3 regions of the Gordonia sp. YC-XJ4 genome follow, and region 1 is predicted to be linked to each of the others. Evidence: riboswitches for the same ligand, from Rfam matches in the RefSeq annotation. Region 1 holds a riboswitch; each other region holds the start of a gene.
The links. A riboswitch is a leader RNA that binds a small molecule or an ion and turns the genes downstream of it on or off. The one in region 1 is predicted to bind cobalamin.
Positions count from the first base shown of each region.

Region 2: linked by a shared signal. The riboswitch ahead of metE (5-methyltetrahydropteroyltriglutamate--homocysteine S-methyltransferase) and the one ahead of AC5ZH6_RS08305 (FecCD family ABC transporter permease) in region 1 are both predicted to bind cobalamin.
Region 3: linked by a shared signal. The riboswitch ahead of AC5ZH6_RS09075 (CbtB domain-containing protein) and the one ahead of AC5ZH6_RS08305 (FecCD family ABC transporter permease) in region 1 are both predicted to bind cobalamin.

Region 1 covers NZ_CM183447.1:1,886,756-1,896,748, forward strand. Annotated here, with positions in the region: gene AC5ZH6_RS08270 (alpha/beta hydrolase) at 125-1,159, shown strand; gene AC5ZH6_RS08275 (hypothetical protein) at 1,152-1,664, shown strand; gene AC5ZH6_RS08280 (3-deoxy-7-phosphoheptulonate synthase) at 1,974-3,071, shown strand; gene AC5ZH6_RS08285 (helix-turn-helix domain-containing protein) at 3,167-3,556, shown strand; gene AC5ZH6_RS08290 (ClpP family protease) at 3,570-4,175, opposite strand; gene AC5ZH6_RS08295 (ClpP family protease) at 4,172-4,786, opposite strand; partial or broken gene AC5ZH6_RS08300 (alkaline phosphatase D family protein) at 4,897-6,514, opposite strand; cobalamin riboswitch at 6,616-6,825, shown strand; gene AC5ZH6_RS08305 (FecCD family ABC transporter permease) at 6,915-7,988, shown strand; gene AC5ZH6_RS08310 (ABC transporter ATP-binding protein) at 8,020-8,793, shown strand; gene AC5ZH6_RS08315 (ABC transporter substrate-binding protein) at 8,790-9,797, shown strand; gene trhA (PAQR family membrane homeostasis protein TrhA) at 9,856-9,993, opposite strand, start outside.
Region 2 covers NZ_CM183447.1:2,094,753-2,104,745, forward strand. Annotated here, with positions in the region: gene AC5ZH6_RS09210 (methionine synthase) at 1-36, shown strand, start outside; partial or broken gene AC5ZH6_RS09215 (DJ-1/PfpI family protein) at 44-127, shown strand; gene metE (5-methyltetrahydropteroyltriglutamate--homocysteine S-methyltransferase) at 236-2,524, opposite strand; cobalamin riboswitch at 2,678-2,888, opposite strand; gene uraH (hydroxyisourate hydrolase) at 2,964-3,290, opposite strand; gene uraD (2-oxo-4-hydroxy-4-carboxy-5-ureidoimidazoline decarboxylase) at 3,327-3,848, opposite strand; gene AC5ZH6_RS09235 (solute carrier family 23 protein) at 3,859-5,847, opposite strand; gene AC5ZH6_RS09240 (nucleotidyltransferase family protein) at 6,061-6,621, shown strand; gene AC5ZH6_RS09245 (hypothetical protein) at 6,627-7,028, opposite strand; gene AC5ZH6_RS09250 (acetyl/propionyl/methylcrotonyl-CoA carboxylase subunit alpha) at 7,042-8,835, opposite strand; gene AC5ZH6_RS09255 (condensation domain-containing protein) at 9,050-9,993, opposite strand, start outside.
Region 3 covers NZ_CM183447.1:2,054,811-2,064,803, reverse strand. Annotated here, with positions in the region: gene AC5ZH6_RS09100 (acyl-CoA dehydrogenase family protein) at 1-715, opposite strand, end outside; gene AC5ZH6_RS09095 (CbtB-domain containing protein) at 1,050-1,274, shown strand; gene AC5ZH6_RS09090 (CbtA family protein) at 1,284-2,195, shown strand; gene AC5ZH6_RS09085 ((2Fe-2S)-binding protein) at 2,192-2,857, shown strand; gene AC5ZH6_RS09080 (CbtA family protein) at 2,936-3,763, opposite strand; gene AC5ZH6_RS09075 (CbtB domain-containing protein) at 3,790-4,011, opposite strand; cobalamin riboswitch at 4,048-4,194, opposite strand; gene AC5ZH6_RS09070 (ATP-dependent helicase) at 4,265-8,941, shown strand; gene AC5ZH6_RS09065 (DNA-formamidopyrimidine glycosylase family protein) at 8,928-9,713, shown strand.

The DNA.
Region 1 (9,993 bases):
ACTGGGAAGTTCGTCCGATTTGTCGCGGAGGTCGGTGCGCGGAATCGGTAACGGGGGCGGCGTATTCGCCGATAGTCGTCATGAGTTGTGGCAGAGACGAAGTGCTGTCGACGGGAGTGGGTAGATGGTGAGAGGTGTTCGGGCGGGCGCGAAGTGGCGTCGCCGATCGGGTCGGTCGGTGGGCGCCAGGGCGCTCACCCTGGTGCTGGCCGCGGTGAGTGTCGGGGTGTTGTCGGTCATCGGCCAGGGCGTCGCGCAGGCGGCACCTCCGGCACAGACCTGGTGGATCAATTCGTGCGGCATGCCGACGCAAAGCCCTGGCGGACCGCCCAATTCGGTCAAAGTGCGCGCCTGGACGCGACCGCAGAACACCAAGACCGTCGTCCTGCTCGACGGTCTTCGGGCCACCAACGACCTCAGCGGGTGGGAACACAACACGCACATCCAGGATCTCGCCGACCGCGGCGTCAATGTCGTTGAGCCGGTGGGGGGTTACGAGAGCTTCTACACGAACTGGGACACACCGGACAATTTCAGCCGACAGAGCTACACCTACGAGTGGGGATGTGTGATCAGTCGGAGCCTGGTCGCCGCGATGGACGCGCACGGGTTGCGCGGGCCGTCGGGCCACTACGCGATCATGGGGATCTCGATGAGCGGTAGCTCGGCGTTGATCACCGCCGCCGACGATCACCGCGACTTCGACGCGGCCGGGTCGCTGTCGGGTCTGCTCAACACCACCGCCCCCGGCGTGCGCGAAGCGATCCGGGTCGCGATGATCTTTCCCGCGATCGACGGGGGCACCCCGGCGATGAACGTCGACGCCATGTGGGGCCCGCCGTGGTCGACTCGCTGGCTCGACAACGATCCGCTGGTGCAGATCGGCAAGATGCGTGGACTGCGACTGTTCCTCTACACCGGCAGCGGTATCCCGGGCTACACCGCGACCGCAGGCGCTGTCCTGACCGATCCGGCGCTGATCATCGAAGGGGTGCCGCTGGAGGTGCTCTCCTCGGCGCTGACGCACACCTTCGACGTGCAGGCGATGATCAACGGGGTGCCCGTCATGACCGACTTCCCGGTCTCGGGGATGCACGACTGGCCCTACTGGCAGGACGCGGTCAACAACGCCTTCGCGAGAGGTTTCTTCCATGCGTGACCCCGACGGCACGGATCGTCGATACCGGTCGACGCCGTGGACCGTGGTCGGGGTGGGGTGTTTCGGACTGGTGTTGTTCGTCGCCGGCTGCGCCCAGTCCGACAACGGCACCACCGCAAACGCATCGAGGACGTCGGCGTCGGTGAGTTCGGTGACGGCGACCAGCCCGGTGTCGGCCGCCGCCGGGTCGGCGTCGACCGCCGCATCGACCCAGGCGCCGCCACCGACACCGGTGACCCTGCCCAGCGCGGGCACCGCCGAGACGGTGGCGCCGCCGCCGACCTCCGCGCGCACCGCCTTCCTGAACTCGCTGCGCGCGAAGGGGATCGACATGGACGCCGACACCGCGGTGTCGCTCGGGTCGTCGGTCTGCCGGGTTCGCAAGACCGGCGGCGAGGACGCGGCGCGCACGTTCGCGGCGCCGGTGATGAAGCAGGCCATGGGCGCCGAGCCCTCCGACGCACAGGTCGCGGCGTTGGTCGACTCCTCGGGCGGGCTCTGCTGAGCGGGTGGGCTCTGCCGAGCGGCGGCCCGGGTATCCGATCGGGTGCCTCGCAGGCGGTCGTTGGGTCCGGACCGCGGCCCGTGGTAGCCTCGCTGTCGTGATCAGCACCGTGCGCGCCTATTGGCGTTTCTTTATCGAGGCTCCGGGTGAGCCTGCGATGAAGCGCTGATCGCGCCGCACGCCACATCCCGGAGCCCCGAGCAGTGACCACCAGGTCACTGCTCTTGTCATGTCAGGGGCTTTCCGGCGACCACGATGCGGGCGGGCCCAGCGGACAACCAGGGCCCACAACCCGCGAAAGGCATACCAGTGACCACCCTCGGAGATCTCTCCCGAACTCCCGCCGACCGCTCTCTTTCGGCTGAATCGACCTCGGACCGCCGGATCCGCTCGTTCCGGTCGATCCCGTCGCCGGACACCATTCGCACCGAATTGCCACTGACCGCGCGGCGGGCCCTTGCGGTGCAACGCGACCGCGACGAGATCGCGGCCATCCTCGCCGGCGCCGACGATCGGCTGCTCGTCGTCGTCGGCCCGTGCTCGGTGCACGACCCGATCGCCGCACTCGACTACGCGCGCCGGTTGGCGCCGCTGGCCCAGCAGTACTCCGAGCGGCTCAAGATCGTGATGCGGGTGTACTTCGAGAAGCCCCGCACCACCGTCGGATGGAAGGGCCTGATCAACGACCCCGGCATGGACGAGACCTTCGATGTCGAGCGCGGTCTGCGGACGGCGCGGTCGTTGCTGCTCGACATCATCGACCTCGGGCTGCCGGTGGGATGTGAGTTCCTCGAACCGACCAGCCCGCAGTACATCGCCGACGCGGTCGCCTGGGGGGCGATCGGAGCCCGCACCACCGAATCCCAGGTGCACCGCCAACTCGCCTCGGGACTGTCGATGCCGATCGGCTTCAAGAACGGCACCGACGGCAACGTGCAGGTGGCGATCGACGGCGTGAAAGCCGCTGCGGCATCGCATGTCTTCTTCGGCGTCGACGACTTCGGGCACGGCGCGCTGGTGGAGTCGGCGGGCAACTCCGACTGTCACATCATCCTGCGCGGTGGCACCGCCGGACCCAACTACGATGACGACTCCGTCGCCGATGCCGTTGCGGCACTGCAACGTTCGGGTCTGACGCCGCGGGTGATGATCGACGCCAGCCACGCCAACTCCGGGAAGGACCACCTCCGCCAGGCGGAGGTCGCCACACAGATCGCGGCATCGATCCGCGCGCGCCGGGAAACCGGCAACCCGGTGCAGGTGAGCGGCGTCATGCTGGAGAGCTTCCTCGAGGCCGGAGCCCAGTCTCCCGATGCCGATCCGCTCGTCTACGGCAAGTCGGTGACCGACAAATGCATGGACTGGGCGGTCAGCGCCGCGGTGCTCGCCGAATTGGCGCGTGGCTGAACCATTTCGGCGTGGCACCGTCGATCTGCCGCGACGGTTCTGCTCACAGCAGAAGGTGGCGGGTACCGCTCGGGTGCCGTCGTAGGATCGACCCCATGATCGAGCAGACGTCCAAGTCCGAGACCGCCGGAGCCCGGTCGTCGGCACCGGTGGAACCGCTGTTGCGCGAGGTGACCGGCAAGGTTCTGCGACGCCATCGCCACGATCGGGCCGAACGTCTCGTCGAGACCGCTGGTCGGGCCGGTGTCTCGAGCCAGTATCTTTCCGAACTCGAGCGCGGCCGCAAGGACGCGTCGAGCGAACTGCTCGGTGCCGTCGCCGGGGCTCTCGGCCTGTCACTGCTCGACCTCACCCGCGAGGTTGCGGCGGAGTTGGCCCGGTCGATGAGCGTTCCGGTGCTCGGTTCGGTGCCGGCGCGGGGCGGGGATCGGGTGACCACTCGGTGGCGCAACGCCTCCCGGGCGCCACTCGCGCTGGCCGCGTGAGTACTGCGGGCCGTCACCGGCGGGCGAGCACGGCGCGCTCGTCGATGACGTGGTCGGCGATTCCGTAGTCGACGATCTCAGACGCTCGCAGGACCCGATCCCGGTCGGTGTCGTGGCGCAACGTCTCGACGTCGTTGCCGGTGTGGCGGCTCAATGCACGTTCGATCTCCTCGCGGGTCCGCAGGATCTCCTCGGCGGCGAGGATCAGATCGGGAATGGTGCCGCGGCCCTGCCCCGACGGCTGGTGCAGTAACACCCGCGCATGCGGCAGCACCGCACGCCGGCCTGGTCGGCCCGCCGCCAGCAGCAGGGCGGTCGACGAGAGTGCCTGTCCCACACAGGTGGTCGCGATGGGCGCGTGACAGTACTGCATGGTGTCGTAGAGCGCGAAGGTGGCCATCACCGATCCCCCGGGAGAGTTGATGTAGAGGTCGATCGGCGCCTCCGGGTTGTCGGAATCGAGGTGGAGCAATTGTGCGATGAGTGCGTTGGCGACGCCGTCGTCGAGTTCGGTTCCCAGATAGAGGATTCGGTCGTCGAGCAATCGGCTGTAGATATCCATGACGCGCTCGCCCTGCGGCGTTCGGCTGATGACGTTGGGAATCGTGTAGGTGCTCATCGGATCACCCCGAATCCGGCCGGTGTGGTCGCGGCCGGACGCAACTGTGCCACCGAGTCGACGACGTGATCGACGAAGCCGTACGCAAGCGCCTCCTCCGCGGTGAACACGTGATCGCGCAGCGAGTCGGCGAACACCCGATCACGGGTCTGGCCCGTGCGCTCGGCGATGACCCCGAGAACGGTGTCCCGAACATGGCGCAGGTCGTCGGCCTGCAACTCGATATCGGGGGCGTAACCGCCGATCCCCGCAGATCCCTGGTGCAGCAACACCTTTGCGTGCGGCAAGATGAATCTTTTTCCGCGGGTGCCGCAGCAGAGCAAGAATTGTCCTGCGCTGTAGGCCATTCCGAGGTTGACCGTCACCACGTCGTTCGGGATGATCCGCATCGTGTCCATGATGGCGAGCATCGCGGGCACCGAGCCGCCCGGAGAGTTGATCCACAGGCCGATGTCGGCGACCGGATCGTGTGCCGACAGCATCACCAACTGTGCGCACAGCGCACTGCCGATCTCGTCGTCGAGTGCCGAATCGAGCATCAGGATGCGTTGGTTCAGCAGGCTCTCGGCGGTGCGTTTACGGAGGGGTGGGGAGGTCTTCTGTTCGCTCATGTGTCCATGTTGTCGAGCGCTTCGCCAGTGGTGCCATACGATGCTGCTGTGCGCGGAATCGCGCAGCGCACAGCAGATGTGGTGCGGGCACAGTTGCTCTGATGGTCTGCTCAGAGCACCTCGACCTCGGGGCATCCGGCCGGAATGGTCACCACTGCGCGTGTGTGGAGCCGGGCGTCGGCGGTGCTGACGGTCGGGCAGACCCGGAACCGCGCCTCCCACCGGTCGTGGGTGATCGTGGTCAGGACGTATCCGCGTTGGGCGTTGCCGAATCGTACGTGGGGTGAGGCGGCCTTGAGTTGTCGATCGGACTCGTCACTGTCGGCTCCGTCGCCGCCGGAGCTGATGGATGTGCCCGCCAACTCGACACCGACCGTGGGCGCAGGTCGGGTGTAGGTGGATCGCAACTCCGACACCACATTCCGGTGGATGTCGCCGACGATCGACACGAGGTTGGGGGTTCGGCGTTCGCGGGCGCCGTCGAGGACACGGGCCCGCGACGCCTCGTACCCCGCTCCATCCGTCCATGCTCACCGCGCGGACCCCGTCACGCTCGCGCGCGAGGTCGGCGATCGTCGTCTGGTGGGCCAGGACGTTCCATCGGCTGCCGGAGGCCGCGAGACCGTCGAGTATCCACCGCTCCTGGGCTGCGCCGGTGATGGTGCGGTGTGGGTCGGCGGTGGCCGCGTTCTGCCCGGTGTCATTGTCGCCGTTGACCTGATCGCTGCGGTGGGTACGCGTGTCGAGGACGCTGAACTGAGCGAGATCGCCGAACGTGAAGCGACGATAGGCACGAAATCCGCGCTCGGGCGGGGCGAGCCGAACGGCGGTGTTCTCCCACCAGGCGCGCATGCCCGTAGCCCGGCGGAGCAGGAACTGCGGTATGGGTTGGTCGTCCTCGGGAGTGTCGGCGGCCCAGTTGTTGTCGACCTCGTGGTCATCGAAGATCGTGATGAACGGGCTCATCCGATGCGCCGCTTGCAGGTTCGGGTCGAGTTTGTACAGGGCGTAGCGTTCGCGGTAGTCGTCGAGGTCACGGCATTCGCGATACGCCGACGCCGGTACCACCGCGGTGTCGCGTACACCGCCGCCCATGGGGATCGGCTTCTCGTAGATGTAGTCGCCCAGATGAAACATTACGTCGGGGGCCCCGCGGGCCATGTCACCGAACGCCGGATAGTGGCCGTCGGCCCAGGCCTGACAGGAGGCGACAACGAATGACAGTGCGCCGGTAGGTGTTCCGACGCGCTGTGCGGTTCGGGTCCGGCCGACCTCGGAGATCTCGCCGAGCGCGCGAAATCGGTAGAAGTAGTCGGTCCCGGGCGTCAGGCCGCGGACGTCGACGTGCACGCAGTGCCCGGTGTCCGGGCCGGCACGGGTCACCCCACGCGCCACGACGCTCCGCATCCGTTCGTCGCGGGCCACTTCCCACCCCACATCGTGGGTGTCGGCGCCCATGCCGGCCCCGGATGCGAGGGGGTCGGTCGCCAGCCTCGTCCACAGGATGACGGCGTCGGGGAGTGGATCGCCGGAGGCGATTCCCAGGGCGAACGGGTGGCCGGCACCTCGGACCCGTGGAGCAGAGGCGGCGTCGGTCGCGAACAGGGTGGGTGCGGTGGCCAGCCCGGCGGCCAGCGCGGTCCAGGTGAGGAATCGACGGCGGGTCGTCCCGGCGCGCAGCACCTTGTCCGGGGTGACGCGTAGCGGAATATGGCTGGGGGAGGACATGCATCGAGGCGATCACCGCACGGTGTCGTCACGGACGACGACCGGCCACGACTCGGTGATGCGGGGGTGAAGACCTGGGCGACGCCTCGGCGAGATGCCTGCTACGCTCAGCGCGCGTCGGTTCCGACCGGGCCACACGGGCCGGTCGGTGAAAAGGGAATCTGGTGAGAATCCAGAGCTGCCCCGCAGCGGTGACGGAAACGACAGCGGCTCCTCGCACTGGACCTCACGGTCCGGGAAGCGGCCGCGGGTAGGTGGCATCTCGGTGCCGGGTCCGAAGTCCGAAGACCTGCCGCCGTGGCCATGGACAACCGTGGTCGACACTTGCCTCGCGGGATATGGCCGGTGCGCCGATCTGTCGTGCGCGGCTGTCTTCCGCCCGACGAGAGACCGTGCCACAGTGGACGATCACACCTCACCGCAGGCCGCGCCACCCGCGCCGACCTGGGCGCGTGTCGGCGTGCTCGCGGTGCTCGGTGTGCTCGCGCTGTTCGTGGTCGCATGGGCGGGTGTGGCGTTCGGTACCGCCGACGTCGGTGGAACCGATGTGCCGCGCTTCGTGTGGGCCGCACTGACCGGCGGCTCGATCTCCGCCGACGACGCCGCCGCGTACTGGATCGTCATCGATTCGCGGGTACCACGGGTGATCACCGGAGCGGTGGTGGGCGCCGGGTTGTCGGTGGTGGGAGTGGTCGTGCAGGCGATGGTGCGCAACCCGCTCGCCGACCCGTACGTGCTCGGTATCTCCTCCGGCGCATCGGTGGGGGCCACGAGCGTGGTGCTCTTCGGCGTCCTGTCGGGCATCGGGCTCTATGCGATGCCGGTCGCGGCCTTCGCCGGAGCACTGCTCGCGACCCTCATCGTGTTCGGGATGGCCTCCGGTGCAGGCGGATTGACGCCATTGCGACTCGTGTTGACCGGCACCGCGGTGGGCTACGGCTTCTCGGCGCTGACCACGGTGTTGGTGTTCCTCGCACCCACCGGCGACGCCGCGCGCAGCGTGATGTTCTGGCTCCTGGGCAGTCTGGCCGCGGCCGGCTGGTATTCGGCGGTCCTCGTGGGCGTCGTGACCGTCGGCGGGGTGATCGCGGTGGCAGGCTTGGCGCGCTCGCTCAATGCCCTCGCCATGGGCGACGAGGTCGCCGCGTCTCTCGGGTTGTCGGCGTCGCGGTTCCGCGTCATGGCATTTGCGTTGTCGGCGTTGATGACCGGTGTGATGGTGTCGGTGTGCGGGGCGATCGGCTTCGTCGGGCTCGTCGTTCCCCACGTCGCGCGGCTCCTCGTCGGCGCCGACCATCGCCGCCTCGTGGTGATCGCTCCGCTCATCGGCGCGGTGTTTCTCGTCGCCGCCGATCTCGTCGCCAGAACCGCCGTGCCGCCACAAGAATTGCCGCTGGGCGCGATCACCGCCGCCGTCGGGGTGCCGATGTTCCTGATCCTCATGCACCGCCGACGCAGCGTGGTCGATCGATGAAACGGGTTGACGACCACCGGGGGTGGGGAAGATGACGACAGCGGGCTATCACGGGGTCGGCGTCGACATCGGTTCGGCAACGTTGCTGCGCGAGGTGACCTTCACCGCTGCGCCGGGGAGTTTTCTCGGCGTGATCGGACCCAACGGCAGCGGGAAATCGACACTGCTGCGTTGTCTGTATCGCGCCCAGCGCCCCACGACCGGCCACGTCGAGGTCGACGGCGTCGACGTCACCGCCATCTCGATGCGCGACAACGCCCGTCAGGTCGCCGCGCTCACCCAGAGTTCCACGCTGGACTTCGATTTCACCGCAGCCGAGGTGGTCGCCAGCGGTCGGTTCCCACATCGGTCGATCGCGCGGACGTCCCGGGCGAGGGATGCGGCGGCGGTCGAGGAGGCCATGGGTGTCGCCGGGGTCGGCCATCTCGCGGATCGTGTCTTCACCTCGCTGTCCGGGGGTGAGGCGCAGCGGGTGCTGATCGCGCGGGTACTCGCCCAGCAGCCACGGGTCATGGTGCTCGACGAACCGACCAACCATCTCGATGTGCGACACCAGTTCTCGGTGCTGGCCGCAGCCCGCGACTCCGGCGTCACCGTGGTGGCGGCCCTGCACGATCTGAACATCGCCGCCCAGTTCTGTGACACGCTGCTCGTCCTCGTCGGCGGTCGGGTCGTCGGGACCGGCACTCCCGAGCAGGTGCTGGTCCCCGCGAATCTGCGCGCCTGGTTCGACATCGACGCCCACATCGTCCGGCATCCCCGCCTCGACGTCCCCCAGATCCTCTTCGATGAAAGGCAACCATGAGAAGACTTCCGCTGCTCGCGCTGGTCTGCGCGGCACTGCTGACACTCGCCGGATGCGGCGCCGACGTGGCGTCGCCGTCGCAGAGGTCCGCCGGGGCCTCGGTGACCGTCACCAACTGTGGTGCGCCCCTGACGGTTCCCGGCGTGCCGGACCGCGTACTCACCAACGACACCGGTATCACCGAGTTCATGTTCGCCCTCGGGCTCGCCGATCGGATGGTCGGCTACACGACCTACGCGGGCAAGGAACGTGACATCGCCTCCTCGCCGTGGAAGTCGGATTTCGCATCGACCAAGAACCTCGGTGACGCCTTTACCCGAGAGGTCATCGCGGCCGCCGAACCCGACTTCGTGTTCGCCGGATGGAACTACGGGTTCAAGGAGTCCACGGGAGTCACCCCGGACTGGATACGCACCATCGGCGCGGTCCCGTATCAGTTGACCGAGGCGTGCCGGCAGGCCGGCAGCACCGCGCGCGGCATCATGCGGCCCTTCGATGCGCTCTACGCCGACATGAGCAATCTCGGTGAGATCTTCGGCGTGCAGCGCCGCGCCGGTGACCTTGTGTCGCAGTACAAGTCACAGGTCGCCGAGGCCGGGCGCGGAGCCCCGCAGGCCGGTTCACGGGCCAAGGTGTTCCTCTTCGACAGCGCCGACCCGAGCCCGTTCACCTCCGGGCGCAACGCGGCGCCGGATCAGATCATCGACGAGGCCGGCGGCACCAACGTGTTCGGCGATCTCAACGACTCCTGGACCACCACGTCGTGGGAAGCCGCGGCGCAGCGCAACCCTGACGTCATCGTCATCGTCGATTACGGTGCCGGCGAGCAGAACACGGTGGACGCCAAGATCCGCCAGCTCGAGTCACAGCCGCTGATGGCCAACACCACTGCGGTGCGGGAGCGGCATTTCCTCTCGTTCCCGTACGCCGCGCTCGTCGAGGGCCCGCGGAATCCGGCGACCACGGTGGCGCTGGCGAAATACCTGCGGTCGATCGGTCGGTGACAGCCCGGGGCCGACGAACTCGGGGATGCGGTTGTTGGGCCCAGCACGGTGGGGCGTGTCAGGCCAGCACCAACCACACCGCGATGTAGTGCAGCAGCGCCGCGATCGCGGTACACACGTGGAAGACCTCGTGGTGACCGAAGGTCGCCGGCCACGGGTTGGGGCGCCGCAGCGCGTAGAGGATGCCGCCGACGGT
Region 2 (9,993 bases), 210 kb from region 1:
CAGGGCGCCGCCATTCTTCGCAGCGAGCTCTCCTAACCTCGGGCGTTCCGCGCAGTACGTGACCAGCGTCTGCACGGGATCGATCGCACTCGCCGCCGCGGGACTCCTCGACGGCCGACAAGCGACCCTCACACTGGTCGGTGCGAGATCTGCCGACCGACCACGGAGCGAACCCGGGGTCGCACACCCGGGTCCTCCCGACCGGCCTCCGCAATCGGCTCAGCTGACTGTCGGCTCAGTTGGCCAGTGCGCGTGCCGCTTTGGCCGCCGAGACCAGATTCGTCAGCGCCGCGGTCACCTCGGTGGTGCCGCGAGTCTTCAGACCGCAGTCCGGATTCACCCACAGGCGCTGCGGCCCGACGGCATCGAGCGCCGCGCGCAACGACGATTCGATCTCGGTGACGTCGGGGACACGCGGTGAGTGGATGTCGTACACACCCGGCCCGACGCCGTTGGCGAATCCGATGGCGTTGAGGTCGTCGAGGACCTCCATGCTCGACCGTGCCGCCTCGATCGAGGTGACATCGGCGTCGAGTTCGGCGATCGCACCGATGACCTCGCCGAACTCCGAGTAGCACAGATGGGTGTGGACCTGCGTGGCGTCGGCGACGCCCGAGGTGGCCAGCCGGAATGCCCGGACCGCCCAGTCGAGGTACGCGGGCTTGTCGGCGTCCCGCAGCGGGAGCAGCTCACGCAGGGCCGGCTCGTCGACCTGGATGATGCCGATGCCGATCCGCTCGAGATCGATCGTCTCGTCCCGGATCGCGAGGGCGATCTGGTCGGCCGAGTCGGACAGGGGTTGATCGTCACGCACGAATGACCACGCGAGGATCGTGACGGGCCCGGTGAGCATGCCCTTGACCGGCTTGCCGGTCAGCGATTGGGCGTAGGCGATCCAGTCGACGGTCATCGGCGCCGGGCGGGAGACGTCGCCGAACAGAATCGGCGGACGCACGCACCGGGTCCCGTAGGACTGCACCCAGGCATGGGCGGTGGCGAAGAAGCCGTCGAGTTGCTCGGCGAAATACTGCACCATGTCGTTGCGCTCCGGCTCGCCGTGGACGAGTACATCGAGTCCGATCTCCTCTTGCAGCGCAACCACATCGGCGATTTCTGCCTGCATCCGACGGACGTACTCGGCGTCATCGATCTCACCGGAGCGCAGCGCGGCGCGGGCCAGCCGGATCGCCGAGGTCTGCGGATAGGAGCCGATCGTCGTGGTGGGCAACGGCGGGAGATTCAGTCGCTCGGATTGCGCAGCCGAGCGGGTCGCGGCATCGCCTCGCTTGCGGTCGGCGTCGGTGATGGCGGCCAGACGCTCACGCACGGCCGGGTTGTGCACTCGCGGATCGGATTCGCGGGTGGCCAACGCGGCGGCGGCGGCGTCGAACGCGTCGGCCTGGGACTCCCGACCGTGGCGCAACGCCTCGGACAGGATCGCGACCTCGCGGTACTTCTCCGCGGCAAAGGCCAGCCAACCGCGCAGGTTGTCGTCGAGCCCGGTTTCGGGTTCGACGGAATACGGCACGTGCAGCGTCGAACACGAGGTGGACACCGCCAACGACCCCGCCGACCCGAGCAGGGTGCCCAGGGTGGCCAGGGCTTTCTCGAGATCGGTACGCCAGATGTTGCGCCCATTGACCACGCCGGCCACGACGAGCATGTCGGCCAGTTCGGGTACGTCGGCCACCGACTCGAGGGAGCCCTCGATCACATCGACGGCCACCGCCTCGATGCCGGTGCGCGCAAGGGCTCGCACACTGTCCCGGGCGTCGCCGAAGTACGTGGCGACACAAAGTGCCGGTCGCGAGCTCGCTTGCGCGAGGGTCGAGTACACCGAGCCGGCCAGCGCGGGGAGGCGCTCTGCGGCATCGGTGACCAGGATCGGTTCGTCGATCTGTACCCACTCGACTCCGGTGTCGGCCAGGCGGGCCAGCAGATCCAGATACAGCGGCAGCAACTCGTTGAGGCGATCGAGCGGGGAGCCCCCGCCTGCGGTGTCATGAGCGGATTTCGACAACGCCAGAAAGGTGATCGGCCCGATGACGACCGGACGTGCGCTCACACCGGCGGCCTGCGCCTCGGCCACCTCCGCGAGCACCTTCTCCGGGTGCAGGGAGAAGGCTGTCGCGTCGCCGATCTCGGGCACGAGGTAGTGGTAGTTGGTGTCGAACCACTTGGTCATCTCCAGCGGCGTGACGTCGGCGGTGCCGCGGGCCGCTGCGAAGTAGCGGTCGAGGGGATCGGTGATGTGTGCGACCCGCTCGGGCAGGGCGCCGAGCAGCACGGCGGTGTCGAGCATCTGATCGTAATAGGAGAAGGTGTTGACCGGGATCGAGTCGAGGCCGGCCGCCGCCAGCGTCGCGATGGTGTCGCGCCGCAGCCCGGCGGCCACGGTCTCGAGGCCGGCGGCGTCGATGCGCCCCGCCCAGTAGCTCTCGATCGCGCGCTTGAGCTCACGGCGTGGGCCGATGCGGGGCGTGCCGAGCACGGTGGCGGAAAACGGGGTCGTCCGTTTGGACATGGGTGGTGCACTCCTGCAATGGTTTCCGACGGTCCGTCGCCGTTGCAGGGCGTGCCGAAGGGACGCCGGAGAGAACGTGCACGGCATCCGCGCATCACCTGGCACTCGCTTCGACCTGCGCCCATTCCACGAGGCGACGAGCCACCGGCCGCGGCGCGGCCGGTACAGCAGGCAGGTCTTCGGACTCGTCGGCGGGCGACCATCAGGTCGCGGTCCTAGTGGCCGTCGCTTCCCGGACGCGTGCGTCCAGTGCTCGATGACGGCGGTCGTTCCGACATACCGCTGCGGGACAGTTCCGGATTCGCACCGGATTCCCTCTTACGACGCCGGACCCGGACGCGGGGCCTCCATGACATCGGAGGCCACGACGGACGGGGCGGCGAACCAACTGCACCGCCGAGCATAGAGGATGCCCCCGGATACCCGTGTGCGCGCCCGGTCAGCTACCGCGATAGGTGGAATACGAGTACGGGCTCAGTAACAGCGGGACGTGGTGATGCCGTTCGGGATCGTCGACGGTGAAGCAGATGTCGACCTCCGGATAGAACCCCCGGATGTCGTTGTCGGCGAACCACTCTCCGGTGTCGAACACCAGATGGTAGATGCCGGGCACGAGCGGGTCGGTGTTCACCTGCGCGATGCGACCGTCGGAATCGGTGACGCCGGAGGCGACTTCGCCGCCCGCGGCATCCTGCAGGGAGACCCCGACGCCCACCGCGGGTGCACCGGAGACCGCGTCGAGGACATGGGTGGACAGACCGGTCATCTCGGTGGTTCGCTCCTCGTGGATCGACTGCGCTGCTCAGTCGTCAACATACTCGATCGCCGGGGTGAGCATGCGCTGCAGTCGACTTCGGTTGATCTTGGCCAACTCCATCCGCAGCACTCGCCGCTCGGTCGCCGGGTCGTTGCGCATCCGCTCCTTGAGGATGGCCAGCAACTCCGCCGCGGGCCGCCCATTGGCGAAGACGAGGTACACGTGCCCGAACTTCTCGTCGTAGGCCTTGTTGAGCTCCTTGAGTTCGGCCAACACTGCCGGATCGGCGCCGGTCACCCCGGACTGCTCACGCGTGGAGGACGCGTTGTCCGGGCGATCGCCGATCCGGGGGTGACCGGCCAGGGCCTCGTCGAGGTCGGCGTCGGTGAGCTCGGCCAGGATGAGATCGGCATAGGAGAGCAATGCCTCGTCGTCGGAGAACGGTCGGGCCTTGGCCACACGCAGCGCCCAGATCGACGAACTACAACACTCGTAGAGCGTGCCGATGGCCTGCCGTTCGGTCAGCTCGTTGAAACTGGGCAACCCTCGCCAGTCGACTCGTCGCACGCCGATCAGCCTAGGAGAGTTCGGGCTGACGGCCGAATCGCACCGACGTCAGCGGGTTGGCGTCGGCAACCAGATCGTCGAAGCGATGGTTGACGATCTTGGCGATCTCGATGAGCGCGAACGACTTCTCGGAGGTCTCCGAGTTGTCCATGCGGGACCAGCCGTTGCGCAGCACGCGGTCGTAGCGTTCGGTCTCACGGGCGCAGATCACCAACGGGAACCCGAAGTGCTCCCGATAGGCGGCAGCGAGATTCACGACGTTCTCGTGCTCGGTCTCCTCGAGGTGCGACAGACCCTTGTGGTCGACCGCGATCAGCTCGCCGGTTTCCTCGTCCTCGGCGCCGAGGTCGGGGAAGGCCCGGATCAGGTCGAGCTGCTGGGTGTCGCTGCCGGTCAGCATCGCCTCCTGGAAGGCGCTGCGCAGATCGTGTACGTCGTCGAAAGGCCGCTGCTCCCAAGCTCTGTCGAGAACCCAGTCGACGCCCTGCACAACCTCGCCGAAGGTCTCGCGGAACTTCTCCTTGCTCATGGTGTTCACCTCGTCGAGCGTGATTGAACCGCCTCCGGCGACGGCCGGTCCCTTGCTGCCGATGTGGAAGAACAGGATGTTCATCAGGATGGCGGTGATCGCGCCCATGGTGATGCCGGTGGAGAAGGGGATCTGCAGGATGCCCGGCACGGCGATGTCGACGCCGGGCAGTTCCGGGACCTTCACCTCCGCGCCCTTGTCCAGGATGGTCGTCGGAGCCGACGACTGTGAGAACTGGACGTAGAGGGCCACGGCGATGGAGGTCGCGGCGATCGACAGGTTGCGGTGGTCGGTGAAGTCGACGGTCGTCAGCGTCTGGATGCCGACGATGGCGACCGTCGCGAACATGATGAGTGCGGCACCGCCGAGAACCGGGGAGGGAATCGACCCGACGATGTTCGCGGTCTTGGGCAGGACGCCCAGGATGATCATGATGCCGCCGGCGCAGGCGACGACGAACCGGCTCTTGACCCCGGTCATCCGGACCAGGCCGACATTCTCGGAGAACGCCGTGTACGGGAACGAGTTGAAGCTGCCGCCGATGATGGTGGCGATGCCGTCGGCGCGGACGGTGGCGGCGATGTCCTCCTTGCGGATGCGTTTGCCGACGATCTCTCCGGTCGCGAAGACCGAGCCCGTCGATTCCACCGCGGTCACCATGAGCACCACGATCAGCGACACGATCGCGATGAGATCGAATCGGGGCCATCCGAAGGCGAACGGCGGGGTGAAGCCGACCCAGCTCGCCTCGGCGACCCGGTCGAAGTGGGCGTCGCCGAAACACCATGCGACGAAGGTCATGACGCCGAGGCCGAGCAGGATCGAGATGGTCGCCCAGAAGCCTCGGAAGAATCGCTGCATCAGCACGATCAGCGCGATGGTGCAGATGCAGTAGACAACCCACCGGCCGTTCCCGGCGTCGTGCGCGCCGGTGGCGCTGTTGGGGTCGGTGACCGCGTCGCCCGCACCGACCGGGATCAGGCTGATGCCGATGATCGTGATGACGGTGCCGGTGACCACCGGTGGGAAGAATCGGATCAGTTTGGCGAAGAACGGTGCGATCAGGAAGGTGAACACGCCGGCCGAGATCACCGCGCCGTACACCGTCAGCAGGCCGACCCGACCGCCACCGTGATCGTTGGCGATCTTGATGACAGGAGCGAGCGTCGCGAAGGTGATGCCCTGCAGCAGTGGTAGGCGGACGCCGATCTTCCAGATGCCGACCGCCTGCAGCAGCGAGGCGATGCCGCAGGTGAACAGGTCGGCGGTGATGAGCATGGTGAGTGCCTGATCGTCGAGCCCGATGGCGTTCGCGATCAGCAGCGGGACGAGGACGGCTCCGGCGTAGAAGGCGACCACGTGCTGGAACCCGAGGGTGACGAGTTTGCCGAACGGTGGCACCTGATCGACCGGGTGAACGCGCTTGCGGCGTCCCTGTGGGGCGGCGGCCGGAGCCGAATCCGTGGCCATCGACATACTCCTCGTGACGGTGAGATCATGGCTGCCGGTGGGCCGACGGCATAGCGCACGTCAGGCCCACCGGCAGCTAAATAGTGGACCCCCACAACCGATTCGGCGACCGCGAGATCGTATATTGCGGCGGGGTAAATCGGGCATGGCCGACACCGGGACCTCGTTGGTTCGCCCGGACGACGACAGCGGTGGGCGGGTGTATGGAGCCGAGTGGCGGAGGTGGATGCGATGGTGGTGGGAGCAGTGCTCGCCGCCGGATCCGGCCGGCGGTACGGAAAGCCGAAAATACTTGCCGAACAAGGTCTTTGGCTCGACAACGCTGTGCATGCACTGAGTGAGGGAGGGTGCCGGGAGGTGGTCGTCGCGATGGGTGCGGCGATCGTCACGCCGCCGAGTGGGGCGAAGGCGATTGTCGTCGAGGACTGGGTCGTCGGTCTGTCGGCAAGCGTGCGCGCGGTGCTGTGCGCGCCGGTGGTTCGCGAGGATTCGGGCGGTGTGGTTTTACATGTTGTTGACATGCCCGATGTCACCGCGGCAGTGGTTTCCCGGATCGTGAAAACCGCGGCGGGCGCACCGGGGAAGATCGTGCGCGCGGTCTACCACGGCCGGCCGGGCCATCCGGTCCATCTCGACGCCGGTCACCTCGACGGCGTCCTCGCCTCGCTCGACGGGGACGTCGGTGCCGCACGCTATCTCCGCGCGCATCCCGAGATCGTGGAATCGGTCGAATGCGGTGATCTGGCCTCCGGCGTCGACCGGGACGAACCGTAGCGGGCTCAGGGGGTCGGAATGGCGTCGGTGATCACCCCGTCGGCGACCGGATCGTCGTCGGAGGCGAGATCATCGACGACGAGATCCAGTGCGCCGCGCGCGAATCGGGCAACCGGTCCGACTGCGGCACCCAACACCGCACGATGACCGGTGCGGCAGCGGCCGACGATCGACGCCGACCCCGCCGTCGGGAGGACGCCGATGACGGCCAGGAGTTCACCGGTGGTCGGTTCGCATACCGCCCACACGAAACCGGTGTCGTCGCGCCACGCGGCATCGGTGGCGGCGACATAGGCCGCGGGATCGGCGATCCCCAGATCGGACAACGCCGGGACGTCGGTGATCCGCTCGTCGGCACGAAGCCCACGCAGATACCACGCCCCGGCGTTGATCTCGACGGGTTCCATTCGGAGGAGGTGACTACTTCAGTTCGAGCAGCACGGTGCCCTGGGTGACGGCGGCACCCGGCTCGATGCTCAAACCGGTCACCACGCCGTCCTTGTGGGCGGTGACCGGGTTCTCCATCTTCATCGCCTCGAGAACGACGACGAGTTCGCCCGCGGCGACCGTCTGACCCTCCTCGACGGCGACCTTGACCACGGTGCCCTGCATCGGCGCGGCCACGGCGTCACCGGAGACGGCGGCGCCGCCGCCCTTCTTGCGCGAGCGGGCCTTGGGCTTGCGGCGGATGACGCCGTTGGCCGAACCACCACCGCCGCCGAGGGCCAGATCGCCGGGCAGCGCGACCTCGACGCGGCGTCCGCCGACCTCGACGACCACCTTCTGGCGGGGAGTGGCCTCGTCGTCCTCGATCGGCTCGCCACCGGTGTACGGCTCGATCGGGTTCTCCCAATCGGTTTCGATCCACTTGGTGTAGACATCGAAGGTCTCCACGCCGTTGTCGTCGGTGTGCCCGATGAACGCCGGATTGCTCACGATGTGCCGGTGGAACGGCAGCACCGTGGCCAGACCCTCGACCTCGTATTCGGCGAGTGCACGGCGAGCACGCTCGAGCGCTTGCTCGCGGTTCTCGCCGACGACGATCAGCTTGGCCAGCATCGAGTCGAACTGGCCGCCGATCACATCACCTTCGACGACGCCGGAATCGACGCGGACGCCCGGCCCCGCGGGCTCACGGTACTTGGTGATCGGCCCGGGTGCGGGCAGGAAATTACGGCCCGGATCCTCGCCGTTGATCCGGAACTCGAAGGCGTGTCCGCGCGGGGTGGGGTCCTCGGAGAATTCCAGCTTCTCGCCGTTGGCGATGCGGAACTGCTGACGGACGAGGTCGATCCCCGCGGTCTCCTCGGTCACCGGGTGCTCGACCTGCAGTCGGGTGTTGACCTCGAGGAAGGAGACGAGGCCGTCGGCGCCGACGAGGAACTCCACGGTGCCTGCGCCGTAGTAGCCGGCCTCGCGGCAGATCGCCTTGGCCGATTCGTGGATCTTGGTGCGCTGTTCGTCGGTCAGGAACGGCGCGGGGGCCTCCTCGACCAGCTTCTGGAAGCGGCGCTGCAGCGAGCAGTCGCGCGTACCGGCGACCACGACGTTGCCATGGGTGTCGGCGATGACCTGGGCCTCGACGTGGCGGGCCTTGTCGAGGTAGCGCTCGACGAAGCACTCGCCACGGCCGAAGGCGGCGACGGCCTCGCGGGTCGCCGACTCGAACAGGTGCGGGATCTCCTCGATGGTGTAGGCGACCTTCATGCCGCGACCACCACCGCCGAAGGCGGCCTTGATCGCGACCGGCACACCGTACTCCTTCGCGAAGGCTACGACCTCGTCGGCGTCCTTCACCGGATCCTTGGTGCCCGGTGCCATCGGCGCGTCGGCCTTGAGGGCGATGTGGCGTGCGGTGACCTTGTCGCCCAGATCGCGGATGGACTGCGGCGACGGGCCGATCCAGATGAGCCCGGCGTCGAGGACGGCCTGGGCGAAGTCGGCGTTCTCCGAGAGGAAGCCGTAGCCGGGGTGCACGGCGTTGGCGCCGGACTTGGCGGCCGCGTCGAGGATCTTGTCGAACACCAGATAGGACTCGGCGGAGGTCTGTCCACCGAGGGCGAAGGCCTCATCGGCGAGCTTCACGAACAGCGCGTCGGCGTCGGGCTCGGCGTAGACGGCGACACTGGGGATGCCGGCGTCACGGGCTGCGCGAATGACACGTACCGCGATCTCGCCACGATTGGCGATGAGGACCTTGCTGATAGTGGGCACTGTTGTTCTCCTGGGCCATACATCGAGGTGCACCGCGCCCCCCGGGGTGCGGCACACACGGTGTTCGTCGGCGACCGTGTGCGGCGCCGTGGGGATTGAACTGCCACTCGCGGGGGGTGGTTCCGCGGGCGACATCGCGCACCCCCTGGAGGTTAGGGGGCGTGCTCCGGGCTTCACACTAACGCACCGAGCAATCGTTCGGTGGAGGTGGTTGTCACATCCGCGCGTTGAATGTGCTCTCGTCGGCAAGAGCATGCACGATACGGGCGAAACCGCGAAGCAACTCGGGCACCGGCCCGCTGCGGTCGAGGGGGTCCCGGTCCGGGTGGGCGCCGTCGAATCGTGTGCCGTCGGGCCCGGCCGGCTCCTGATCGGCCGGATCGGCCGGGAAGCGGGCCGAATACCGCAATCCCGACGGGGTCCGGTTGATCCAGATGAGGACTTCCTCCGCGGAGTAGGAATGGCTGCGCAGCACCGTGGCCCGGCCCGCGTCGGCCTCGGCGGCACCCGGCGCGTACCGGGTGTCGATGAAGGAGATCACGAAGCGCGGTTCGCCACGGTAGCCGATCAGATCGGCCACTCGTAGGAAGGGCAGAGACGCGCCCTGTCGCGAGCGCTTGAGCTCGCTGGTCGCGCGGGCGACGGTCTGGTCGAAGGTCGGTGAGCCCGTCATGTCGAGCCAGAAGGGGGCGACCGCGACGTACCAGCCCAGCGAGGTCAGCCAGCGGGCCTCGTCGCGGGTGTGTCGCGGCAGGACGCACCGGAACTCGGGGTCGCCGGTCAGGCTGTGATGGACCATCGCGAACGCCGCCAGCACCCCCGCGGTCAGCGAGCCGCCCGCCTCCGAACACACCGCGGTGAACTTGTTGGCGGTGGCGTCGTCGGCGATCACGCCCGACACAGACTCCTGGGGTAGCAACGGTGACTGGTCATCTGTCTCCCCGGACTCCGGGGTGGGCGCCGGGGCCATGCGCAGCGCACGCGGCATGTCGCCGGGCCCGGCCTGGAGAAAACCGTGCCAGGTGGCCACCGCCGGATGATCGGCCCCGGTCTGATCTGCCTGTCGCCGCTCGGCGGCACTGAAATCGACGTAACTGCCGACCTCGGGCAGCACGAGCTCGGTGTGATCGCGCGCCGAGCGATAGAACGCGGTCAACT
Region 3 (9,993 bases), 170 kb from region 1:
GGCGGACGTTGTCGAAGAACAGCTCGCCGGTGGGCGAACTCATCATGCCCATCTTCTTGAACGCCTTGCCCTGGGTGAGTCCGGGCATCCCCTTGTCCAGAACGAACGAGAGCACCTTGCGATCGCGCATGGGGGTATCCGAGCCGTCGTCGAGTTTGGCGAAGACCACGATGGTGTCGGCGTACGGGCCGTTGGTGATGAACGTCTTCTGTCCGTTCAACAGATACTCGTCACCATCGCGGCGCACGGTGGTCTTCATGCCGCCAAGGGCGTCGGAGCCGGAGTCGGGTTCGGTGATCGCCCAGGCCCCGACCTTTTCCATGGTGACCAGCTCGGGCAGCCACCGCTTCTTCTGCGCGAGGGTGCCCTTACCCCGGATCGCCGACGCCGTCAGGCCCATGCTGACGCCCATCGAGCCGACCAGACCGAGACAGACCCCGGCCAGTTCGATGTTGACGATCATGAACATCGACCCGGCCATGCCGGCTCCGCCGCCGCCCGCAGGCTTCTCGCCGGCCGCCTCGGCCTCGAGTTCCTTCTCCAGCGCGTCCTTGGCCATGGCGTCGACACCGAAGGTGGACAACAGTTTTCGGGTGATGTCGTAGGGCGGGAGCTGGCCGGTCTCGAGCTCGTCGATGTGCGGCCGGATCTCCTTGTCGATGAACGCCCGCAAGGCGTCGCGCACCATCAGATCTTCATCGGACCACTCGAACATCGACACCTCGCAGAATCATCGGACAGCGCCCGTCGGCTGCCATGAGAACTTGTTTCAGTCCAACTGTGTCAGTCGTCACGATCAGCGTCAAGATACAGAAAGGCACAATTGTGTCTTCATGGGCCAGAGAGTGGGGTAAGGACAATCGACTCAATACGGACACGCGCTTGACCTGCGCTTTCGCAACTGGTCTGCTTATGACAGACGGCGTATGGAACCCGGTGCGATTCCGGGACGGTTGCGCCACTGTGAACTCGCGCCCGCGGGTCAGTCAGACACGTCGCCGTCGAGTCATAGCCCGACAACCGGGGCGCGTCACCCCGAGGAGGTCCCGATGAGTACCCATGTCGCCACGCCGCAGCCCGGTGTCGCCGTCTCCCCCGAAGCCCTGTCGCGCACGCGCGTAGCGCTGATCTTGGGGATCACCGTCCTGTTGGCCCTGCTCGCCTACTACTTCATCGGTGTCGACGAAGGCATGACCTCGGTATTCGGGCACACCATGGTCGTGCACGAGTGGGTTCATGACGCTCGCCACTTCCTCGGCTTCCCCTGCCACTGAGCCGGATTCATGACCGAACTCCGCGTCATCGGGCGCGGAGCCCTCGCCGGACTGATCGCCGGCATCCTGGGCTTCGTCTTTGCTCGTGTCTTCGCCGAACCCGTCATCAACAAGGCCATCGACTACGAATCAGGCCGCGACGACGTCCTCAACGCACTCAACCAGGCGGCCGGTCGGGCGACCGAACCCGATGGTCCGGAGATCTTCAGCCGGACGATCCAGTCGACCGTGGGCATCGCCACCGGCATCATCGGCTTCTCGGTCGCGATGGGCGCCCTGGTGGCCGTCGCCTACCTGATCCTCATGGGCCGGACCGCACTGCGCGCGCGGTATCTGTCCTGGCTCATCGCAGGCTTCGGCTTTCTCGGTATCTACCTGCTGCCGTTCGTGAAGTACCCGGCCAATCCACCGGCGATCGGGCACACCTTCACGATCGAAACCCGCGGTCAGCTCTACCTCGCAATGGTCGCGATCTCACTCGTCCTACTCGGTCTCGCGGTCTACGTCGTACATCGTCTGCATTCCCGGATCGGTACGCAACGCGCGATCCTCGTGGCCGGAGTCGGCTTCCTCATACTGTTCGGCATCGTTCTGGCCGTGCTGCCGTCTCTCGGTGACCTGTCGGCAAACGTCGACCACACCAGCGAGTTCGGCTTCGCACGCGCCGCCACCGAGACACCGCAACCCATCACCAACATCCTCGATCGCCCACTCACGATCGACGGAAGGGTCTATGCGCCAGGGCAGATCGTCTATCCGGGCTTCGACGCCGACGTGCTCTGGAAGTTCCGGTGGTATTCGATCCTGAACCAGGCTCTGGTGTGGTTGGTCATCGGAATGGTCTTCGGTGCCCTGATGAACCGGATGCATCCGTCGACCCCACAGACCATCGGCGAGCAGGCTACGCTCGTCCGGCAGTGACCTCCTCCCTCGACGACCTCGGCCCCTTTTTCGGAGTCGCCACGCACGCCCGCGGGCAGCGGGGTGATGCACCGTGGCTCACGATGGCCGACCTACTCGAGGACGCGCGCATGCTGGAGTCGCGCGTGGACCGTGTGCGTGCCGCACTCGGGGTGGGCGGCACGTCACGTGTCGAGCAGAGGGTGGCTGCGTCGGTCACCCACCTCGGGCTCGTCGCTCGTCTCATCGCTCCGATGATCGCTGTGGAGGCGCTCGACGAACCGCCGATATCGTTCACGGCCGCGGACCTCTGGTGGCAGGACGAATTGGGTGGGCCCTATCCGCTCTCGGTCACCACCGCGGCGACCGACGCCCGGCCCAACCTGGCCGACGGGATCATCGGCGCACTCACCGACGCCGTCGGCGACGCATTCGGGGTGAGTGGGCGAACGCTGTGGGGCAACGTCGCCTCGGCGACCAACAGCGCCGCCAGACTCATCGCGACGGCGCGCCCCGAACACGGCGATCTCGCCGTCGCCGCGGCCGACCGTGTTCTCGCCGAGCCCCATGTCGAGGACGGGCGGTTACGCGCGGGACCGGGATTCCGCCGGCGCAGTTGCTGTTTGATCTATCGGGTCAGCGGCGATCGGGGCGCCGTCTGCGGCGACTGCGTACTCATCTGACCCACCCACCTTCTCGGCAGACCCCACGAACGCACCACGTCCGCCCCACGAGCGTGCAGGGCGGACGTGGAGCAGCGATCAGTTACTGTGTGCCGCGGCCGGTGTCGTCGCCCGGCGCGCAGGATCAGAACGGCTGAGCCAGGTCATGATTCCCGCGAAGGTCGTGGTCAGAACGGTCCACAGGATCACCTGGTTGGCGATCACATACACCCGGAAGTCGCCGATCACCGCGCCCGGGAATCCGGGGAAGACGATCGCGTCGCCGTTCATGACCGGGTCGGGAACCTCATGGAACTCGGGCAGCAGCGCGATCGCAATGGTCACGACCACCAGGTAACCGACGGCGGCGACCACCGAGGCCGCGAGCCCTCCCCAGCGTTGCCGGAGCCACAGCGCCACAACGACCGCCGCGATCACCGCGACCACCGAGATGACCGTGAGGGTGAGGTACGCCGTCGATCGCGCACCGATGGTGTCGTCGTCGCCGACGGCCGGCGGGTTGGCCGGGTATGCGAAGAACGGCACCCCGAAGACCGCGACGAAGCCGAGGAGCCCGATCAGGGCCGCCGCCCAGCGTGGGTCGGCTCCGGCGCGGTGATGCGCCAGGTAGGTCCACAGAACCGTGAACGCGATTGCGAAGAACGCGCCCATCGACACCGCGAAAACGATGGTCCCCACGCCCGCACCGATGTTCTCCTGCACCGAGCGGGTGAACACCTCGGCGCCGTGCTCGTGGCCGCCGTGCCCTTGCGCGGCCATCAGGGCCTCTTCGGCCTCACTGCGACCGTCCTCGTAATCGATGGCCTTGGCCACCTGCGGCTCGATGAAGATCCGAGCGAAAACGTAGGCAACGATCCCGGCGACGAGTCCCGACAGCAGACCGGCACCGATGAATTTCTTCTCCATGTTCGGTTGTCTCCGTGCTCGTTCGATCAGTGGCAGGGGAAGCCGAGGAAGTGCCGCGAGTCGTGCACGAATTCGTGGATGTGGGTGTCGTTGCCGAACACCGACCATGCACCTTGGTCGTAGCCGATGAAGTAGTAGGCCATCGCGGCGAGGATGAAGGTGGCGGTCAGCCACAGGGCTGCCGATGCGACGGAGAGGTCGGGTACCGCGAGGGCCCGCGCCTTGTTCTGGTGTGTGCTTGCAACCATCGGAAGGTCCTTTCGTGGGATGACGCGTCCCAGCGCTTGTCGGATCGATGCTCGGCGGAATCCTGACTCGTCGGGCGGGGGCGACTCCCTGACCCGGCTCACAGTGGCGCGACCGCCCCGGATTCGCACCGGGTTTCCGTCAGCATCTGGCGAGAACTGTATACCCGGCAAATGTGACCGGCGCGACCCATCGGACAAAACGAGCAGAACGCCGCCGCGGCGATTTGTCGGAGGGAGCATGGATGATGGGTGGATGGCTTCGCCGTCGGTCCTCGATCGCTTCACCGCCCCCACCCGGCGGTGGTTCAGCGGCACCTTCGCCGAGCCGACCGCCGCACAGACCGGGGCGTGGTCCTCGATCGCCGACGGCAACCACACGCTGGTCATTGCCCCCACCGGTTCGGGTAAGACCCTCTCGGCATTCTTGTGGGCGCTCGACCGCCTCGCCGCTCGCCCGGATCGGCCGCGCGGCACCCGCGTCGTCTACATCTCGCCACTCAAGGCCCTCGCCGTCGACGTCGAACGCAACCTGCGTGCACCGCTGACCGGCATCACCCGCGCGGCGCAGGAACTCGGCGATCCCGAGCCGGCGATCACCGTCGGCCTGCGCTCCGGGGACACCCCCGCCGCGACCCGCCGCAGTCTGGTCCGCACACCCCCGGACATCCTCATCACCACCCCGGAGTCGCTGTACCTGATGCTGACGTCGTCGGCGCGGGAGACGCTGACCGGCGTCGAGGCCGTCATCATCGACGAGGTCCACGCGGTGGCCGGCACCAAACGCGGCACCCATCTGGCGCTGTCCCTCGAGCGTCTCGACGAGTTGTTGGAGGCACCCGCACAGCGCATCGGATTGTCGGCGACGGTCCGCCCACCCGAGGTGGTCGCGGGCTTCCTGGCCGGTGCCGCGCCGTGCACCATCGTGCGGCCACCCGCGAGCAAGACCTTCGATCTTCGCGTCGACGTGCCCGTGGAAGACATGGCCAACATCCCGCCGCCACCGGACGCACCCGGTTCCGGGGATCTCGACGACGCGTTCTCCCCGACCGCGGGATCGCTGTGGCCCTACGTCGAATCGGCGATCGTCGATCTCATCGAGGCCAATCGCACGACCATCGTGTTCGCCAACTCCCGTCGCCTCGCCGAGCGACTGACCGCACGGCTCAACGAGATCGCCGAATCCCGCATCGCGCCCGCCGCGGTGACCGCTGCGGCCAACCCGCGGGTCGCCGGGGGCGCTCCGGCGATGGTGATGGGTAGCGGAGCGTCCTCGGCGGCCACGACCCTACTGGCCCGGGCACACCACGGGTCGGTCAGCAAGGAGCAGCGCGCCGAAATCGAGGACGAACTCAAGACCGGCCGGTTGCGATGTGTGGTGGCCACCAGCTCCCTCGAGCTCGGAATCGACATGGGCGCAGTAGATCTCGTCGTCCAGGTCGAAGCGCCGCCGTCGGTGGCCAGTGGTCTGCAACGCATCGGCCGGGCCGGGCATCAGGTCGGCGAGATCAGTCAGGGCGTACTGTTCCCCAAACACCGCACCGACCTCATTCATTGCGCCGTCGCGGTATCGCGCATGCGGGAGGGCGAGATCGAGGAGCTGCGGGTACCCACCAACCCCCTCGACGTCCTGGCCCAACAGACGATCGCCGCAGCCTCCATCGACGAGCTCCACGTCGACGAGTGGTTCGAGGTAGTACGCCGCAGTGCACCGTATCGGGAGCTCGGCCGCGGCGTGTACGAGGCCACCCTCGATCTCATCTCCGGACGATTCCCGTCCGACGAATTCGCCGAACTGCGTCCGCGCGTCACCTGGGACCGAGAACGCAATGTGCTCATCGGACGCCGCGGCGCCCAGCGGCTCGCCGTCACCTCCGGTGGCACCATTCCGGACCGTGGCCTGTTCGGTGTGTTCATGGTCGGCGAGAAACAGACGCGCGTCGGCGAACTCGACGAGGAGATGGTCTACGAATCACGCGTCGGCGACGTCTTCGCGCTCGGAGCCACCAGCTGGCGGATCGAGGACATCACCCACGATCGGGTGCTGGTCACGCCGGCGTTCGGGCAGCCGGGACGCCTGCCGTTCTGGATCGGTGACGCGGTGGGCCGGCCGGCCGAACTCGGGGCCGCCATCGGCCGGTTCACCGGTGAGATCGCCGACCGCGCCGAACTCGATCGCCGCGCCGACGAGCTCGGCCTGACCACCTACGCCCGCGACAACCTCGGTGCGCTCATCGCCGAACAGCGCGACGCCACCACCCATCTGCCCACCGACCGCACGCTGGTCGTCGAGCGGTTCCGCGACGAACTCGGCGACTGGCGGCTGATCCTGCACTCCCCGTATGGGTTACGAGTTCATGCGCCATGGGCGTCGGCCATCTCAGCGCGCCTGAAGACGACGCTCGGTCTCGACGGCGCCGTCACGGCCTCCGACGACGGCATCATCGTGCGACTCCCCGACACCGACGACAACCCGCCGGGCGCTGCGGTCTTCACCATCGACCCCGACGACATCGAGCAACTCGTCACCGATGCGCTCGCCGAGTCGTCGATGTTCGCCTCGCGATTCCGTGAATGCGCCGCCCGCGCATTGCTGTTACCGCGTCGCGATCCCGGTCGGCGTGCCCCCCTGTGGCAACAGCGTCAGCGCAGCGCCCAATTGCTGGCCGTGGCCTCGCAATTCCCGGACTTTCCGATCGTGCTCGAAGCCGTCCGGGAGTGCCTGCAAGATGTCTACGACCTGCCCGCGCTGATCGATCTGCTGCGCAGTGTGGCCACCCGCCGGGTGCGGGTCGTCGAGACCGAGACGGAGTCACCGTCGCCGTTCGCGGCATCGTTGCTCTTCGGCTACGTCGGTGCCTTCATGTACAACGACGACGCGCCGATCGCCGAAAGGCGGGCCGCGGCACTGTCTCTCGACACCGCTCTGCTCGCCCAACTCCTCGGCCGTGTCGATCTGCGCGAACTCCTCGACCCCGCGGTGATCACGGAGGTGACCAACCGCCTCCAACGACTCGAGCCGTCGAGGCAGGCCCGCGATGCCCAGGACGTGGTCGATCTGTTGCGCTGGCTCGGGCCGCTGACCACCGAGGAGGTCGACGCCCGATACCGCGGCGACGATCCCGATGCCGTATCCGCCGGTGCCCAACCGGTCGATGCGGCAACGGTTCTCGCTGCTCTGCATCGCGACGGGACGATCATCTCGGTGAGTCAGCGGGGGCGCGCGCTCTGGGCCGCGATCGAGGACACCGCGCGGCTCCGTGACGCGTTGGGCGTACCCGCACCGCTCGGGGTGCCCGCAGCGTTCCTCGAACCGGTCGCCGACCCGGTCGGCGACCTCGTACACCGTTACGCCCGTACCCACGGCCCGTTCACCGTCGACGAGGCAGCCGATTCGCTCGGGCTCGGCGTCGCCGTCATCCGCGACGTGCTGGCACGGATGGCCGGCGAACGCAAGGTGATCGAGGGCGACTTCCTGCCCGAGGCAACCGGTACCCAGTGGTGTCACAGCGACGTGCTCGGGCAGATCCGGCGCGGGTCGCTCGCCGCGAGCCGCGCCGAGATCGAGCCGGTCGACGACGCCACCCTGTCACGCTTTCTCATGGGATGGCAGCACGTCACACCCCGCACGGCCGGCCGTGGCGACCACGACGATCGGCTGACGGGGGTGGACGGGGTGTCGGTGGCGATCGATCAGCTTGCCGGACTACCGCTTCCGGCGTCGGCGTGGGAATCCTTGATCCTGCCGTCGCGCGTCGCCGACTACAGCCCCGCCATGCTCGACGAGCTCCTCGGTTCCGGTGAGGTGGTCTGGTCGGGCGCGGGGCGGATCGGCGGTGCGGACGGTTGGATCCGGTTGTGCCCGGCCGATCTCACCGAGGTGCTGCTGCCCGAGCCCGACGAGATCGACACGACCGAGGTGCATCGCCGACTGCTGGAGACATTCACCGGTTCCGGCGGCTTGCGCTTCGCGCAGTTCGTGGGCGACTTCGCCGACCTCGACGCACCGGCCACCGCGTCGATGACCGCGATCACCGCGGAAGTGGAATCAGGACTGTGGGACCTGGTCTGGTCGGGTCGTCTGTCGAACGACTCGTTCGCGCCGGTCCGGGCCCTGCTCACGCCACGATCGTCCGGCGGATCCCGCACGGCCCCGGCACACCGATCTCGTGCCCGCGCGCCCCGGCTGCGCTCGTCGCGACTCACGACCCGCCATCTGATCTCGACGACTCCGCCGGTATCGACCCCGCCGACCGTGGCGGGGCGCTGGTTCACCCTGCCCGGTCGCGCCACGGACCCGACCGTGTCCACCCAGGTTCTCTGCGATCAACTGCTCACCCGGTACGGCGTGGTGACCCGCGGCGCGGTGGTCGCCGAAGGTGTGGTCGGCGGATTCGCACGGATCTACAAGGCCCTCAACATCTTCGAGGACAACGGATTCGTCCGCCGCGGGTACTACGTCGACGGACTCGGCGGAGCGCAGTTCGCCGCCCCGGCGACCGTCGACGAGTTGCGCCGACACACCCTCGATCATCGGGACACGTCCACGCACACCGCAGTCGTCCTCGCCGCCACCGATCCGGCGAATCCCTACGGTGCCGCTCTGTCGTGGCCCGACCGCCCCGAGAGCGGTCATCGGCCCGGGCGTAAGCCTGGTGCGCTGGTGGTATTGGTGGACGGCGTTCTCACGATCTACGTCGAGCGCGGCGGGAAGACCGTCCTGACCTTCGAGGACAGCGAGAGTGTATTGCGTTCGGCAGCAACGGCTCTGGCCGGAGTCGTGCACGACGGCCGGGTGTCGCGGCTGGCGATCGATCAGATCGACGGCGCCGAATCGTTGCGGTCCGACCTCGCTGCCATCCTCGTCGACGCCGGCTTCTCGACCACACCACGCGGTCTACGCCTACGGTACGGACACCATGCCCGAAGGTGACACCGTCTTTCGTGCCGCCGCGCGTCTGCGCGGCGCCCTCGCCGGAAAGGTACTCACCCACACCGACTTCCGGGTTCCTCGGCTGGCGACCCGGGATCTGTCCGGTGGCGTGGTCACCGGCGTTCGCTCGCGTGGCAAGCACCTGTTGATCGACGTGTCCCGCGACGACCTGGACGTTCCCGTCAGCATCCACTCGCACCTCAAGATGGAGGGGATCTGGGATGTGCACGCCCGTGGCGCGAAATGGCGTCGGCCCGGCCATGAGGCACGGGTCGTGTTGCGCACCGAGACCACCGAAGCAGTCGGCTTCTCGCTCGGCATCCTCGAACTCCTCACCACGCCGGAGTCCGACCTCGCCTACCTCGGCCCCGACCTGCTCGGCGCGGAGTGGGATGCCGCCGAAGCCGTACGCCGCATCGAAGCACACCCCGACACACCCATCGGCCTCGCACTACTGGACCAACACCTGTTGGCCGGCGTCGGCAACGAGTATCGCTGCGAATTGTGTTTCCTCCGAGGCGTTCTCCCCGAACGTCCGGTCGCCGAGGTCGACGTTCCCGCGATGGTCGATCTCGCCCATCGCGTCCTCTGGGCCAACCGGATGCGCACCGCGCGAACCACCACCGGCGCCACCGGCCCACACGCCCGGGTCTACGTCTACGGCCGACGCGGTCGCCCGTGCCGCCGATGCGGAACCCTCATCCGCCGAGGCTTTCTCGGCCCTCCCGGAGAGGACCGCGTCATCTACTGGTGCCCTCACTGCCAGTCCTGACCGTCGCTCCACCGAGGACTCTCGCCACTCAATGACCCGGCTATCCCCCTGACGTCGGTGCGCCGCTCCCGACGTCGGTGCGCCCTCCCCGATGGTCGCGCAACCCGCCCTACCCGACCGTAGAGACCTCTTCCCCCGATGGTCGCGCAACCCGCCCTACCCGACCGTAGAGACCTCTTCCCCCGGTGGTCGAGGTGCACGGCGCCCCAGGCGCCGGGCCTCGAGACCCGGCGAGAGAACAAGCTCCACAACCACATCGAACGCATGGCAAACGAAAACC